Regions from separate parts of the Desulfobacula toluolica Tol2 genome, predicted to be linked through region 1. Evidence: predicted binding sites of a transcription regulator. Region 1 holds the regulator's gene; each other region holds the start of a gene.
What was found. The regulator sigma-54, encoded in region 1, starts transcription at its own class of promoters, with help from an activator protein. The targets are predictions, from matches to a motif close to TNTGGCACANTTTCTGCTNT.
Positions count from the first base shown of each region.

Region 2: the regulator sigma-54 is predicted to act here: its motif matches at 1,902-1,921, upstream of TOL2_RS05835 (N-acyl amino acid synthase FeeM domain-containing protein).
Region 3: the regulator sigma-54 is predicted to act here: its motif matches at 1,497-1,516, upstream of TOL2_RS01450 (ammonium transporter).
Region 4: the regulator sigma-54 is predicted to act here: its motif matches at 1,498-1,517, upstream of TOL2_RS07095 (PEP-CTERM sorting domain-containing protein).

Region 1 covers NC_018645.1:2,563,602-2,567,787, reverse strand. Annotated here, with positions in the region: gene TOL2_RS11845 (PTS sugar transporter subunit IIA) at 1-138, opposite strand, end outside; gene hpf (ribosome hibernation-promoting factor, HPF/YfiA family) at 147-701, opposite strand; gene rpoN (RNA polymerase factor sigma-54) at 714-2,156, opposite strand; gene lptB (LPS export ABC transporter ATP-binding protein) at 2,159-2,881, opposite strand; gene TOL2_RS11825 (LptA/OstA family protein) at 2,881-3,450, opposite strand; gene lptC (LPS export ABC transporter periplasmic protein LptC) at 3,410-3,988, opposite strand; gene TOL2_RS11815 (KdsC family phosphatase) at 3,985-4,186, opposite strand, start outside.
Region 2 covers NC_018645.1:1,250,764-1,254,949, reverse strand. Annotated here, with positions in the region: gene TOL2_RS05840 (hypothetical protein) at 1-861, shown strand, start outside; gene TOL2_RS05835 (N-acyl amino acid synthase FeeM domain-containing protein) at 985-1,791, opposite strand; gene TOL2_RS05830 (sigma-54-dependent transcriptional regulator) at 2,246-3,604, opposite strand; gene TOL2_RS05825 (hypothetical protein) at 3,672-4,067, opposite strand; gene TOL2_RS05820 (sensor histidine kinase) at 4,181-4,186, opposite strand, start outside.
Region 3 covers NC_018645.1:306,336-310,521, reverse strand. Annotated here, with positions in the region: gene TOL2_RS01450 (ammonium transporter) at 143-1,438, opposite strand; gene TOL2_RS01445 (YaiI/YqxD family protein) at 2,610-3,107, opposite strand; gene TOL2_RS01440 (MarR family winged helix-turn-helix transcriptional regulator) at 3,115-3,603, opposite strand; gene TOL2_RS01435 (KamA family radical SAM protein) at 3,780-4,186, opposite strand, start outside.
Region 4 covers NC_018645.1:1,548,591-1,552,776, reverse strand. Annotated here, with positions in the region: gene TOL2_RS07100 (sigma-54-dependent transcriptional regulator) at 1-1,218, opposite strand, end outside; gene TOL2_RS07095 (PEP-CTERM sorting domain-containing protein) at 1,624-2,226, shown strand; gene TOL2_RS07090 (ABC transporter ATP-binding protein) at 2,382-3,446, opposite strand; gene TOL2_RS07085 (ABC transporter permease) at 3,443-4,186, opposite strand, start outside.

The DNA.
Region 1 (4,186 bases):
AACAGTGGCAATATCTTTGGCTGATGCATCTGTTGTTTGTGAAACTGCTGAGGCAAGTTCATCAATAGCCCCTTTTTTGTCACTGGCATTAAGGTTTGCAATAATAGAGTTTTTATTAAGAAGCCGGCTGATTCTCATTTAATGAATTATCCTATGGGCTGGATTAATCCCAGCTTACCGTTATTGTGTTTGTATAGAACATTGAGTTGCTCTGTCCTGGCATTGTTGAAAACAAAAAAAGATTGCTTTCCGGAATCTAATTCAATCACTGCGTCCTCAATATCCATGGGTTTAGTATCAACTGTTTCAATAATTATCGTGTCTACCATCTGGTCTGTCATAGGGTTGTCAAATGATTCTGCAGATAAATTCAATTGAGCAGATTCATTTTTAATGCTCTGTTTATTTCTTGACAGATGCTGTTTGACTTTTTCTTTGTGTTTTTTAATTTGGGGTTTTATTTTATCCATCAGTGCATCAATAGAGGAATACATACTTTCGGAATCTTCTTTGGCATGAATTTTTAATTTGTCGCAAGTAAGTGTGATTTCAGCTATATGTCTGATTTTTTCAACAGACAGCACAACATGTGCTTCAGCCGGGCTGTCCAGCATTTTATCAAATTTATCAAGTTTTTTTTGAACATAAGATTTTAAGGCAACAGATGTGTCAATTTTTTTAAAGGTAACGGTTGTTTGCATAAAAAAACCTCCTTAAAGCTGTTTGCGTTTATTAGAAGGAAGTATGTTCAGTACTTTCCTGTATTTAGCGACCGTTCTTCTGGCAATCTGGATATTTGAGCTTTGAAGAATGCTGGCTATTTTTTCATCACTTAAAGTACTTTCAGGGTTTTCGTTTTCTATAAGAAGTCTTATTCTTTCTTTTACACTTGCAGATGCCATGGATTCTCCGCCGGTTCGCTCGATTGAAGAGTTAAAAAAGTATTTTAACTCAAAAAGTCCCTGGGGGGTATAGGCATATTTATTGGTTGTCACCCGACTGATTGTTGATTCATGCATCTCAATATCTTCTGCTATATCTTTTAGAATCAGTGGTTTTAAATATGCAATCCCTTTTTCAAAAAATTCATTTTGAAATTTTAGAATGCTTTCCATTACAAGGTATATTGTTTTTTGACGCTGATGTATGCTTTTTATCAGCCAAGATGCAGACTGCATTTTTTCATTGAGGTAATTTTTTGTATCTTTTGATATTTTATGGCCGTTGGCAATGGCATTTTTATAAAATCTGTTGATTTTAAGCTTGGGAAGCCCATCATCATTCATTACAATTTTAAAACCATCCTCATGCTTATAGACATAGATATCAGGCGTGATATATGCAGGTTCTTCAGTGGAAAATTTTCGACCGGGTTTAGGTTCAAGATATTGAATGATTTTTACGGCTGCCCTGACATCATCAAGGGATATCTTCAATGCTTTGGCAATTTTTTTGCTGTTTCTGTTTTCAAGATTTTTCAGGTGGTTGTTTATGATTTCAGTTATGATGGGATTATCAATACCCAGTTGATGAACTTGAATCAGCAAGGTCTCACGAAGGTTTCTGGCACAAATACCGGGCGGATCAAAGGTCTGAAGTACTGAAAGCAGATCTTCAACAACTTCTATTTCAACACCGGAAGTCTCGGCAATTTCTTCAATATCACTGCAAAGATAGCCGTCCCTGTTCAGGTTCCCGATAATCATATGACCGATTTTTTCTTTTTCTTCACTGAGTCCATGGAGCATTAACTGCCACTGAAGATGGGCTTGCAGTGTCTTTTTTTCAGAAGTAAAAGCTTCATAATTCGGAGCCTCTGTATTTTCCGATTCCGTATAGACTCTTCCTGTAGAATTATATTCATTAATATAATTTTCCCAGTCTGTGTCAGACCTTACTTTTTCTTCAATGGTGACTTCTTTTAAAGGGGCCTCTTTTTCAGAGGAGGGGATTTCATTTTCCAGGGCAGTAATATTATTGTCAGATGGCTCTTCTGTACCGGCCTCTTCAAGAGCAGGGTTTTGTTCCATTTCCTGTTGAATCATCTCGGCAAGCTCAAGGCGCGACAGCTGGAGCAACTTGATAGCCTGCTGAAGTTGAGGCGTCATGACCAGTTGCTGAGTTAAGATTAAACTTTGTTGTAATCCAAGTTCCATAATTATAGTTTAAAATTTTCTCCCAAATAGATTTTTTTAGCTAATTTGCTTGAAATGATTTTATCAGGATTCCCCGATTCAATAACCTTGCCCCGGTTCATAATATATGCATTGTCACAAACTCCCAAGGTCTCTCTTACATTATGATCCGATATTAAAACGCCGATTCCTTTTTTAGTCAACTGATAAATTATTTGCTGGATATCAATGACCGCCAAAGGATCAATCCCTGCAAAAGGTTCATCCAGAAGTATAAACAATGGGTTTGTGGCAAGGACTCTTGAAATTTCAAGCCGCCGTCTTTCTCCTCCTGAAAGGGAACCGGCTTTTTGCCCGGCAAGATTTATAATGCCAAGCTCTTTCATCAGGCCCATGGTTTTTTGTTCAATATCAATGCCGTTTTGGGGCAACACTTCAAGTATGGCAGCAATATTTTGTTTTACCGTCAGCTTTTTAAAAATGCTTGATTCCTGAGGAAGATATCCGATTCCCTTTCTTGCTCTTATATACATTGGATATTGCGTAATATCATCATTATCAATCAAAACTTCACCCTGATCGGGTTTGACCAATCCAACCGACATGTAAAATGTAGTTGTTTTGCCCGCTCCGTTTGGCCCTAAAAGACCTGTTACTTCGCCTTGTTTCACTTTAAGGCTGACATGATCCACAACTTTTTTGCCGTTATAGATTTTTACAAGATTTTTTAATGCAAGTTGTGTCATTATTGTTTTTCAGTGATATTATCTTCAGGATTAAAAAGCGCTTCAACTCTTTTTTTACCGTCACTTTCCACGAGTACTTTATCTTGATTTCTGAAAAGAGTAATCTTTGTTCCGGTAACAAAACTTGAGCCTGTTATTAATTTAGGAGATTTGCCGGTTAGAACCAATATCCCTTCTTTGGTTGTATAGACAGCTTTGTCAGCAAATGCCTTTCGTTCTCCGGCAATGTATTTGACGTTTCCGGTCGAAATGATTTCTTTGATATTGTTTTGAGCATCCTTGTTTTTATTGTCATTCATAAAGTAAATTTGAATGGAATCAGCAAAAACAATAAAATCCGCTCTTGTGACTTTGACGTTACCGATAAATTCAATCATTGAGGTGTCTTTTTGTGCAATCATTTTATCGGATTCAACGCGAATAGGAGCTTCTTTGAAAGTATTTTGCGTTTGGGAGTGGGCAATTTTTATTTGCAATAGCCCTGTAAAGCAAAAAATAAAAAAAGGCACAAAAAAAAGGCATGTTGATTTATTGAATAACAAATTTTTCACTGAAATTTCCTTTAACATGCCCATTTAAAATTATCATATTATTATTGAGTTCCGTTTTCATTGAATCTGCTTCAATAAAGGAATTTTCCTTTTCAAGCCTCACGTGAGTGTTGGAATAGATTATATGTTCTTTTTTGTTATAATGCAACTTATCAGTTCTCAGGACAGAAGTTTCATAGGTTACAACCGCATTATCGGAAAATGTCATGTCATGCGTCTTTGTCTGGAGGATGCCTTCTTGAGATGTCAGGTGAACTTTTTTATTGTCTTTTGTGAAAAAAAAGACTGAAACGTCAGTTAGAACAGCCTTGTTTTCATTTTTTAGGAGAGTTGCAGAGCCAGCTTTCAGCTCCCACTCCTTTATCCCGTTTTTCTTTGAAATCTGCTTTAAAAAGTTCAGTTTCAAAGCGGCTTTGGAGTCTATTTTAATATCGTTAATTTGCGGTGGGGTGGAAAGCAGTTTGTCAAAATAAAAAAAGCCGCTGATGATGACAATCATTAAAATCAACAGGCCTATCAAAGGATAGGTCAGTTTGTGTTTTGAAACGTATATCATAACAGGTATTGATTAAGGATGATGTCCCATAATCCCTTTGCTTTCAAGATGTTGTCACAAATTTCTCTGACAGCTCCCCGGCCTCCTTTTTGGATTGTAATAATATCTGAATGCTTTTTTACCTCTTCTGGTGCTTCGGGGACACAAAAAGAAAGTCCCACTCTTTTCATGACGGGAAGATCAATCAGATCGTCTCCG
Region 2 (4,186 bases), 1.3 Mb from region 1:
GACTTTTCAATACCGTGGAAAAAAGGCAATAATTTTTCAGATTTTCTTGCAGGTCTTCCCTCCATTCTGGCCGGAAATGATCTGCGCTCCGTGATAGACGCCATCAGCCGTGCTGCAAAACAGAACAAACAGGTCTGTTTTGCCATGGGCGGTCATGTCATCAAAACCGGCATGTCTCCCATTGTGATTGATCTGATGAAAAAAAATGTTTTTACCATGCTCTCCATGAACGGGTCCGGCATTATCCATGACCTTGAAACCGCCATGACGGGAATGACTTCGGAAGATGTGGCACAATCAATCGGCAACGGCAGTTTTGGAATGGCAAAAGAGACATCAGCCTTTCTCAACCAGGCCATAAAAAATGCAGCAAAACATGGCATTGGACTGGGAAAAGCTGTAGGAGAGCTGATCCTTGAAAAAGACCTTACCTATAAACATTTGAGTTTGACAGCATCCGGAGCTGCCCTTGATATTCCCGTGACCGTTCATGTGGCCATTGGCACTGATATCATACATATGCATCCCGATTTTGATGCAGCGGCCTGTGGCGCAGCCTCCCATTATGATTTCAAGCTGTTTGCCTCACAGATAACAGGTCTTGAAAAAGGCGTGTTTATCAATGCCGGATCTGCCGTCATCATGCCTGAAGTTTTTCTGAAGGCCGTGACCCTGGTCAGAAACCTGGGCCATACGCTGGATGATTTTACAACACTCAATCTTGATTTTATCCGCCATTACAGGCCCATGACCAATGTGGTGAACCGCCCCACCCTTGGCAAAGGCAAGGGGTTCAGCATTGTCGGGCACCATGAAATCCTGATACCCCTTATCGCAGCAGGCATCATTGAGTCCATATAACAGACACGGGCAGACCTGGTCTTTCGCTCAGATTTGCCCACAACAAAAATTGAAAGTCTTTGTATGATTTTTTTACGACTTTCAGATAAAAAAACATTTTTACCTATTAATAAACGGTAATGTTCAGATAGACAGGCTGTTGTATGTGCTTTGGCTGATAAGCGGAGCTAAAAACCGGGAGTAATTATTGCACTGGTCTGCGTTGTTTTCCGGAAGCTGAAGGGTATCATTTTGTTTGACAAACAAAAAATGATGAAGATTTGATTCCAACGGATTGTTCTGATAAAAATGCCTGCATTTTTCCTCCACCTCATGCAGGTTTAACCTCATTGCAATGGCAGGATTTCCGTTCACTTTGGGGTGTGCCTTGATTTCTCCTTGCCCGATTTCTTCAAACAGCAAAATTTCTTTATAGACCAGCGCATGCTTCGGATTAACGGTAATTACCAGATCATCCAGTTTAAGATGTTCCATGGCATATTTGAGCATGATCTTGTTGCCGTGCATTAAAATATTTTGTGATCCGTCCCTGAATTCAGGATGTGTGGCAAGGCATCCCACCTCACCGATCATTCTGCCCTGAGATCTCAGATGATCCAGTTCTTTTTTATAAATCCGGTCCATGGGCAATCTGTTTGATGAATCAGGAAAAAGGCTGACCGTAAAAACCACTTGTTCCTTTTTTTTACCTATAAATACAATGGTTTTCTCAAAAAAATGATTTTCAAGGATTCTGCATGGACAGGATGAATCATCAGCATTAACATACCCCTCTTCAATATATACATCCTGAACGAGTTTTAATGCGGCAAAATAGTCTTTGATACAACTTGCAGGTTTAAAATAATATTGAGCCATTTTAAATTCATCTATCCTGATCAGTTGTCTCAAGTCCGCATTTTGAAATGATTCTTTATTAAATTTAGTCATAACTACCTTTTCCCTTGATTTGTTAATCTGTAACCAGAGCCTTGTGAAACGGTATTTTCCCGAATCCGATATTTGTCTTAAAGACATTGTTCAAAGCTTGATATTACATTATAGCAATAACAATACCAGAAGGTTGATTCGATGCATAAAACTTAGAAAAGGCTTGTTATGTTTAAATTAAGATATTATGATTTCAGACAGTTAAAAGAAGAGCTGACAATAAAAACATTTCAGGAAGCAGGAAAAAAGGACAGATGGAAAACAAGAAATTTTCTCAAAAGCGTATGAAAAACAATCCAATTCATCCTATTATTGGTATAAATACTTGAAAATATTAATAATATCTATATATTAATCAGCGTATGAAAAACAATACATACAAAAACCGCTGTGTGACATTATTCCCGGCAATCAATTGCAGAGAGCCGGATTTTGTAAACATGTATGGAAATCACTACACCATATCCCTGAAGTCTTCGGCCTTTACCCCGCATTTTTTCATCAGGTCATAAAAATCCGCCCTGTATTTACCGGCAAGCTTTGCTGCCCGGCTCACATTTCCTCCGGTCAGCCGAAGCAGCTGGATGATATAATTTCTCTCAAAATCCAATTTTGCTTCTTTAAACGGTTTTAGTTCATCACAAAGGTCTTCCGGGTCCAGCATGATCAGATCCTGTGAGATGACAGGATTTTTGGACATGGCAACACAATATTCCACAACATTTTTCAATTCCCGGACATTCCCGGGCCAAGGCGCGTTAACAAGTTTTTTCATGGCAGCCGATGAAAACTGGCTGACATTTTTTTTCATCTGCTGCCTGAATTCATTTAAAAAAAAATGGGCCAGGATTGGAATACAGTCCCGTCGTTCCCTCAACGGAGGCAGGGTTATTGGAATAACATGAATCCTGTAATACAAATCTTCCCTGAAATTTCCTTTGGATACTTCATCAAATAAATTTTTATTGGTGGCAGCAATGATACGGGCCTCAAATTTGATTTTTTCATTACCCCCCAGCGAATAGAATTCATTTTCCTGCAACACCCTGAGCAGCTTGGCCTGTATGGATACCGGTATTTCCGTTATCTCATCAAAGAAAAAAGTCCCGTTCCGGGCCTGCTGCAAAAAACCTTTCTTGTTTTTTACAGCACCTGTAAACGCCCCTTTTTTAAAGCCGAAAAGTTCACTTTCAAACAAAGATTCAGGAATAGCAGCGCAATTGATGGCAATAAAAGGACCTTTTCCCCTGGTCCCTGACACATGAATGGATTTGGCAATCAGCTCTTTGCCGGTGCCGCTTTCACCTTCAATCAATATATTGGAATCTGTCCCGGCTGCCTGAACAATTTTTTTGAGAACGGTTTTCATATTTTCATCTTTGGCAATAATATTTTCAAACCCGAACTTTTCAGATACCATGCCGCGCAGCTCTTTGACTTCCTTTGTTAATTTGTTTTTTTCAAGACATCTTTTGACATGCTGAATCAAATCAGAATCTTCAAACGGCTTTGTAAGATAACTGTAAGCTCCTTTTTTAATTGCAGATACAGCCTTGTTGATGGTGCCGTAGGCCGTCAATATGATTACGGGCAGATCTGGGTCGATTCTGTTGAGCGCTTCCATCAGTTCAACGCCGTTTTCATCTTTTAATTGATAATCAATAATGGCAAGGTCAAAAGAATCATCAGTTGCCGCCCCCAGGGCATCCGACCCGTTTGATACATCAGTCACCCTGTATTTTTCCGCCTCAAGCCTCATTTTAAGCACTTTGAGCAAAGAAAGGTCATCATCTACTATTAATATGTTTTCCAATTTAAAATCCCAAAGTTATAAAGTTTTGTTAATCACCGGTATAAATTTTTTAGCCGGGTGATATAGGTCAGGCCGGATCAGGTTTATCGATAATCTTATTCGGGTTCAAATCAATTTGCTTTAACTGCTCAATCTGCTTTTGAAGGCGTTTTTTTTCATTTTCAAGAAGCTTTAATTTTTCAAACACCTTCTCCATATCATCCAGTTGTTCTTGTTGAACATCTGCTTTCTTTTTAAGAGACCCTGCCTTCAGGGTCAAAGCCTTTATCTTCTCTTCCTTTAAAAGAAGTTCCCTGATAAAAGCCTGCTTTTTTTTTTCATCCTCCATGATCCTTGTCAGCAGGTCGGATATGATCCGTGTATTTTCAATATAATTGGATAAAATAATATCATTCATACCGGAAACACTGCTGTAGTATTCCAAAATGCGTTGAGTTTCCCTTTCAGCTGATTGAAAATCCATGTCCGAAACCAACCTCTGTGTAGCAATCAGATATTTTTTTTCATTAGTATCAATGGAATATGGCAATTCCCGCAAAAAGACAGCATGCAGACAACCGGATAAAAACAAGCCAATCACAA
Region 3 (4,186 bases), 2.3 Mb from region 1:
CTTTCTTAAGAATGAATGTTTAGTTCACAGGCGAGACCGTAATTTTTTTTTGCAGCGGTTCCGACTTATTAACAAAGCCGGAACCGCCCATGTAAGATAAAAAGGGAGTAATACAAGAGGCGGGATGCCTGAAATTTTGTATCTATTCTATTTCAAATGCACGTTCGCCGTGAAGGGCATTGTCAAGTCCGGCAAATTCTTCCTCCCTGTCCACCCTCAGTCCGTTGGTCAGCATCCGGGTTACCAGCACCACGATAAGAGTGGCCGTTGCACTGAAAGCAATGGTGCCTACAATGGACAAAAACTGAATCCAAACCTGTCCCGGATTGCCGTAAAACAGGCCTGCCGCCCCTTCAGTGATGGAAGGGGATGCAAAAAGCCCCGTGGCCATAGCTCCCCACATCCCGCACAGGCCGTGTATGCCAAAGGCGTCAAGAGAATCATCATATCCCAACTTCTGCTTGAGTACGGCAACGCCGAAAAAACCGATGATGCCTGCAACAGCCCCGATTACCAGGGCCCCTGCCAAAGTGACAAAGCCTGCAGCAGGGGTTATACCCACAAGACCCGCGATGGCACCGGATGCAAGCCCCAGAAGGGTTGGTTTTTTGCTGTGTTTCCATTCAACAAACAACCAGGCCAGCCCACCCATGGCAGCAGCGGTATTGGTGACCAGGAATGCAGAAGCAGCAATGCCGTCTGCTGCCAGTGCGCTGCCGGCATTAAATCCAAACCATCCAAACCATAACAAGCCAGCGCCAAGGGCAGTAAAACTGACGCTGGACGGAATCATGGATTCTTTTCCATACCCGTTTCGCTTCCCGAGAAACATGGCCAGCACCAGCCCTGAAACACCCGCGTTGATGTGGACAACATTGCCGCCGGCAAAATCAAGGGCACCGATCTTATGCATCCATCCGCCACCCCAGGCCCAGTTGCAAACCGGTGTATATACAAAGGTCACCCATAAAATAGTAAATACAATCCATGAAGAAAATTTCATCCTGTCGACCACGGATCCCAGGATAATGGCAACACCAATACAGGCAAAAGTCATCTGGAACAACACAAAAATAAGAGTGGGGATGGTCCCGGATACGGAATGAATATCAATACCGCTCAAAAAAAAATATTGCAGATTGCCGATAAAAAGGGTTGAGCCCTCACCAAAAGCAAGGGAGTATCCCCACCCAACCCAGACAATACTGGCAAGACAATAGGCAACCAGAATCATGGCAATGGTATTCAGCATGTTTTTATACCGTGACATACCGCCATAAAACAAAGCCAGGCCTGCCGGAGTCATCATCATGACCAGGGCGGTTGATATGGTGACCCAGGCAGTATCTCCCGTATCAATGACTCCTGCTTCTGCAAAGGCACGAGTCGCTGTTAAAAGTACTCCCCCTGAAGACATCAGTATTTTTTTTCCCAACATGATAACGATCCTCTCTTTAAAATCATATTTTCTTTTCAGCTTGTGTCTTTTATTGCATAGAGCAAACCCTGTGCCAGGAAGCGTTCAAAGAATATGACATAGTTTATAACATTCTGAAACCATACGATAAATTTGATGTTTTATATTTAAGAAGAGCAAAAGCTCTCAGTTAATTATCAAATTTATTACGAATTTGAATTTTTCATACTCAAATATACATACAAAAATGTTATATTTCTTTTTGACTCTATTTTAAATTTGATAATTAAGAACAAAAAAACCTTGCCTGGCTTATGGCGGGATGAAAAACAACATATTTGTAGAAAACTGCAAGAGCTAACCTTTGATGGTACAAGGAATATCACCGGGAATGATATCAGGACAGGGAATCAGGATATCCAGCCTGATGGATTTGTAACATAGAAAAACCAATGTTTGGCAAACAGTTCCGTATCCTGTTTGATCTCTCGTGAGTCATAAGTTTTTTAAGTGGATTTAAAGAATTATCATCCACAAATATGGCAAATAGATGAGAATACAATATCTTAAAATTATTCATATATTTTTGCTGTATCATGCAGCATCCAGAAATATTCCCATATTGTATTATTTCATTATTATGTCCAACATTCTGCATAAGATCGATATGAGTTGTTTCTTTTGTCAATACCCCAGATTGTTTATATCAGTCTGGTATTTTAGGTTTAAAAATTACAGGTGGTCGATAAATACAAATATGCTTGATGATGTACCAATCGTCCAAAATCCATGATATAACAACGGCAGTGTTTATGACTGAAATAATTACAGATTGATACAAAACAGACAAAACTGCTGATATTGGTGACTACAAATACTTAATGACGTTCCGGTCAAGATGAGCCGAATATCATCAAGAGTTAATTCCTCAATTATTTTTTTATCAATAAGATATTATCTTGTAGCTTAGTGGTGTGTCGATATCCAGAAAAATTATTAACCAATAAGCACCTATACTAAAATTTTTTCCGATCCCAGCTTTGAAGACGGCCTTTCAATCAGGAAAATTCATTGTTATATAAAGGAGGGAACTTTTGTCCAGGTGTTTAGGCGTTTACTTTTTATCAAGAAAAGTATAAAAAATTTATCAGGCGATAAACTCATCCAGGCTGGTTAAGATGTACCATTTGGCTCAGGAACAGATTGTTTTTAGCAATAGTTTATCCAGGTTTGCAGCAAAAATGTTACGATTTTTCTGAGTGAGTGCTGGTGGGCCACCAGTTTCAATACCACTTGATCGAAGAGTCTCTTTGAAATCTCTCATCAAAAGAACTCCACGAATGGTATCCTTGGAATACAACTCTCCCCGTGGATTAAGTGCGTGCCCTCTTTTTTCCAATACCTTGGCTGCCAAAGGGATATCACTTGTAATTACAATGTCGTCAGGGCATACCCTGTTTACGATTTCATTGTCTGCTTCATCAAATCCCGGCACCACTTGAATCAGTGTAATCCATTTTGAACGTGGAATATACATCTGCTGATTTGCAACAAGTGTCAAAAAAATTCCAACCCGCTGGGCGGCTTTAAACAAAATATTTTTTATCACCACAGGGCATGCATCTGCATCAACCCATATCCTTCTATGCCCCATCAATTCACCCCAAGCTGAAATGAATGGGGTTGACATAAAATTTTCATGAAGAAATCTTTACAGGAACAGAGGCAATAATAGAAGAGGATTTGATTTTTTCAGCAGACATCATGTCCACAATTCTGTTCATGGAACTTAAGATCATCAATTGTTCCCATTCCTCCAAATGTGTAAAAGAATCCGCAAATGTTTCCTGAAGAGGTGGAGGTGCAAGATCAAGGATATGTCGACATTTTTCAGAGAGCGTAATCATAACACAACGTTTATCCAGATCACTGCGCCTTTTGATGATCAAAGACTTTTTTTCCAGTCTGTGTATGATATCGGTTACGGTTCCCTGACTCAAACTGACCTTTCGTGCCAGTTCGGAAACAGCCATTTCTCCGTTTAACAATTCTTGAAGAATGATCAGCTGAGGACCAGTCAAACCAAAATTTTTGTCCAGGCGTTTTGAATGCATGTCAATTGCCTGTGTAATTTTTCTTAATAAAACCAGAAGTTCCCTGCAACGTATATTTTTAAGCTGATCCAATTTTATATCCTTATTTTTTTCCATCCTTTTAAATTGACACTTTTTCTCTTATTTGATTGATAATCATCTTAAAAGCAACAACTTTTTATACTTCAAGGAGATCAGCTCAGCTTAATGCAATCATTGAGGATGATGATTCCTCATACAAACTTCTGCAGGCAGTTATTCAAATCACCCTAATCAACTGATTTGAATTCATCACGCTCAAAAAAGAAAGATGTTTCTCCAAAAGCCGGTTTTAATTCATTAATCCAGCAGGCATTTTCATCATATTCAGCAAAAAACGGTTTTTTCACCCAGTCAGGAGACCTGCCCTGTATCAAAGACATTGCAATGTACTTTTTACCGTTAATATCAGGTATGCCATCGATTTTAATCTTTCCGGGAAGTGCTGACATACTAGGCCCCCTTACAGTTCTTGCAAGACCGCTCACACGACTGAACGCCTTTCTGAAAATGTCATATGCCTTGATCAAAGGGATGGAAAAAAATATGTGAGATCCGGTATCCCTGGGAATAAACATATAATAGGGGATGATTCCAAGATTCACCTGATCAATCCACATTTTTTCCCAGATATCAG
Region 4 (4,186 bases), 1.0 Mb from region 1:
TTCCATATCATTCAAAGAAAAATACCTGGTTTTAAGTTCATCTTCCAGCGACGCACCAATGGGAAGATCATGAGGGGTTATAGTTCCGGTCCTGCAAACCACAACTGCCCGTTCAATGGCATTGGACAATTCCCGGACATTTCCAGGCCATTCATAAAGCATCAGCTCGTCCATGGCATCCCGACTGATCCGTTCCACCCCCCGGTTGACCTCCCGTGTAAACTGGTGTAAAAAATGCTCTGCCAGAAGCGGGATGTCTTCTTTCCGATCCCGGAGGGGCGGCATGGTAAAACAGATCACATTAAGGCGGTAATAAAGATCTTCCCGAAAAGTCCGGTTTCGGATGGCCTGCTCAAGATCTGCGTTGGTGGCGGCAATCACCCTGAAACTTGCCGTAATAGGCTGGGTTCCCCCTACTTTGTAAAAAATCTTATCCTCCAGCACCTGAAGCAAATCAATCTGCATACGCATGCTTATTTCACCGATTTCATCCAGAAAAAGAGTTCCCCCGGCTGCCAGCTCCAGCCGTCCCTTCCTGTTTTCCTTGGCATCTGTAAATGCGCCCCTGCGGTGGCCGAACAACTCACTTTCCATGATATGCTTAGGGATGGCACCGCAATTCACACTCACAAAAGGACCATCCTTGACAGGGCTGTTGCAGTGAATGGCCTTGGCAGCCAGGCCTTTGCCTGAACCGGTTTCACCGGTAATCAGAACCGAAGACTCAACATCCCGTATATCCTGAATAAGCCTGAAAACTTCCTGCATTGGTTTTGACTGGCCGATCATGCTCTCAAACCGGGTAAGGTTTTCGTATTCCTCTTTTAAGAAAATATTTTCCTTTTTCTGTGCCCGGTGAGCCACCAGTTTTTCGATCAAAACCCCCAGTTCATTCGGATCAAAAGGCTTTAAAATATAATCAAAGGCATGAGATTTCATGGCCTGAACCGCAGATGGAACAGTTCCAAATGCCGTGATCATGATCACGTCAATATCCTCATATTCTTCTTTAACATGGGTAAGAACTTCCAGGCCGCTGATCCCGTCCAGCTGAATATCTAAAAGCAGGATATCAAAACTTTGGTTTTTTAATATATCAAGAGCCTGTTCCCCGCTTTCAACTGTACTGACATGGTGCCCGTCTCTTTTCAGCCAGCCGGCAAGAGATTCGCGGATCACCAGTTCATCATCCACCACCAGAATCCTGACCTGTTCCATTAGATTGTCTCCAGATTAATTCTTTTTGTAAGGGATGTTCGAATTATAAAGAATTTTTCACAGAAACAAAAGTTATTACGAAAATATTTACAATTCCTTTTATGCTGCTTGATTTTTAAAGTATGTAAAAAAAATTCTTAACTTGGATAAAAATTGTATTAAAATCATGTAAAAATAGTATCAACTCTATTCAGGCAAGCTTATTAAAACATTTGATCTTCCATTAACCAACATATTGAAATAGTGATATAATTCATACAAAAAATCTTTGTTTTACCATATGGTACAAAGATTGCTTTTTTTGGATGGACAAAGACATACGTATTTCACGAAATTGCAAATAAAATAATCAATTAAGGTATTCCGGAAATAATTTAATCTGTTTTAAAACAAAAAGGATAGATCATGAAAAATTTTTTATTGTTATTATTAACAGGACTGACATTTATTTTAACCACTTCAGCATCTGCATCCCCGTATGCTGCCCCTTACCTCTCTTATCTTGATCTTGACTCCCAGGATGTAATTTTTAACGCAGGGGGAAATGAGTCAAAATCCCATACATGGAACTTTGATTTGATCAATGACACATTGTCCGAAGGAGACGTTGACGGCAACGATGTAATTAGTTCTGCGTTTTTATGTTGGACAATAAGCGAAGATTTAAAGGATAATAACCCAAACTTCTATGAATATATAGATATATACATAAATGATAACCTACTGTTTGGTGACTGGGAGATGGACAATGGTTCTTGGGTGATAGACACAAACCTTCTTGATCTTGTCACAACACCGTCCATATTCAAAGTAGAATTCAAGGACTTCAACGATGGACATAAAAACAAGGATTGGGATATTATGGTTTCAGATGTTAAAATATTTGGTGTGTATACCGACATGCATGGGAACCATGCGCCTGAACCGTCAACACTGATGCTCTTCGGTTTTGGTCTTTTAGCCCTTGCAGGTATCAGCAGAAAAAAAAGTACACATAAAGTCTCGTAAATATCAAAATATAAATGGGCAAAACCGCATCAAAAAATTTTTGCCCTTAATTTTTTTATACGTCCAATACCTGCATCAACCCAAGCCGCCAACTTATATCGTTAAAAAAATAAATTCCTTATTTCATTTAATCTTTTCGATCAATGTCCTGTGCTTCAGGACTCAGGAATAATCCTGACATCATCCTGCCGGACAATTGCGTATGCATCGTTGCCTTCACAAAAAGCATTCATTTCCAAGGCGTTATGGGTAACCAGAACCTTGATAAAGGTCTCTTGGGATTTCAAATGCAGCAGACAGGTATTTCCCTGATTGACAACCTGCGTCAGGGTTGTTTTCAGTATGTTCTTTGCATACTCCAGGCCGGGAGGGGCTTTGAGAACAACGATATTCTCGGGCCTGATGGCCACTTTCACCCGTGATCCGACAGGGGCCTCGTCCCTGGACATCAACTCAAAGCCGTTCACACGGACGGTACTCATCCCTAATGAGCTTTGAATGACTTGCCCGTCAAGGATGTTTACCCCTACAAAATCCGCAATAAACTGTGAGTTCGGCCGATGAAAGATTTCTTCCATCGCACCAAACTGGATCAAATGACCGTTCTTTATGACAGCGATCTTGTTGGCCAGGGCCCAGGCATCTTCAAGATCGTGGGTAATGTGTATGACTGTTGTCCCCCGATCTTGAATCGCCTGTTTCAAAAGACGCCGGGCCTCATTCTTAGTCTGAAGATCCAGGGCGGAAAAAGGTTCGTCCATAAGCAGAAGCCTTGGCTCCACTGCAAGCGCTCTTGCAAGTGCGACCCGCTGCTGTTCCCCGCCTGAAAGCGTAGCGGGTTTGCGGTGAAGAAGATGACCGATATTCAGGGAGATCGCCAGATCCTTTATTTTTTCTTTGATCCCATGCTTTTGAATCTTTTTCAGGCCATAGGCAATATTCTTAAACACCGTAAAATGCGGAAGCAGTGCATAATCCTGGTATACAATGCCGATCCGCCTTCGTTCCGGCAATTCATGGGTCAGGTCATCTCCTTCAACGATGATCCGGCCTTTATCCGGTGCCCAGAAACCAACAATGCTTTCCAGCAAAATGGTCTTGCCCGAACCTGTCGGGCCTATGATACTCAGATAATCTCCTTTTTCCAGTGAAAAGGAAATCCCCTGTAGATAAAATTCCCCCAGATGAATATGCAGATTTTCAATCTCAAGTAATGTCAAAATCCTACCTCTGCTCTTTCAAAAATATAAATCGCTGCAAAGGAGACCACCATCAAAACAATTCCGCTTGTAAGCGCCATCCCCATGTTGCCGTAGGAAATATTCAGGTAAAGGGTAACTGGAAGAACTTCTGTTTTCATGTAGGAACCTCCGGCCAGAATCAGAACCGTTCCAAAGGTTCCGATGCACCTGGCAAAAGAAATCACCGTGGCGGCAAGACATCCGTTTTTTGCAAGGGGAAGGGAGACATTGATAAAAGTTTGAAACATGGAATACCCCAGGGAACGGGAAACAAATTCCAGGCGAGGATCAATATAGTCAAACGTGGATTTCATGATACGGCTGGCATAAGGAAGGGCTGTGAAAAACTGTGCCGCCACAACCCCCTGTTTGGTAAAAACAAATTTTAACCCGATCATCTCCATACACCTGCTGACAAAGCTGTTGCCGAAAAGCAGAAGCAGGCAAAGTCCCAAAACAAGTTCCGGGAATGCCACGGGCAGATCAATGATGGTCTTGACAAACCCTTTGCCGAAAAAATCAAACCGGGACAAGGTATAACCAATGGGAAGAGCAAAACCCATGACCAGGATCGTGGATATCAGCCCCGTTCCCATGGAAAGCTTCAGGGAAAACATCATCTCCTCACTCCACAGATTTTGCCAGATGTCTTTGAATTCAGGCACGACAAACAGTGATCCGATTGCCAAAACAAGCACAAGGGTAATAAATTGGGTAAG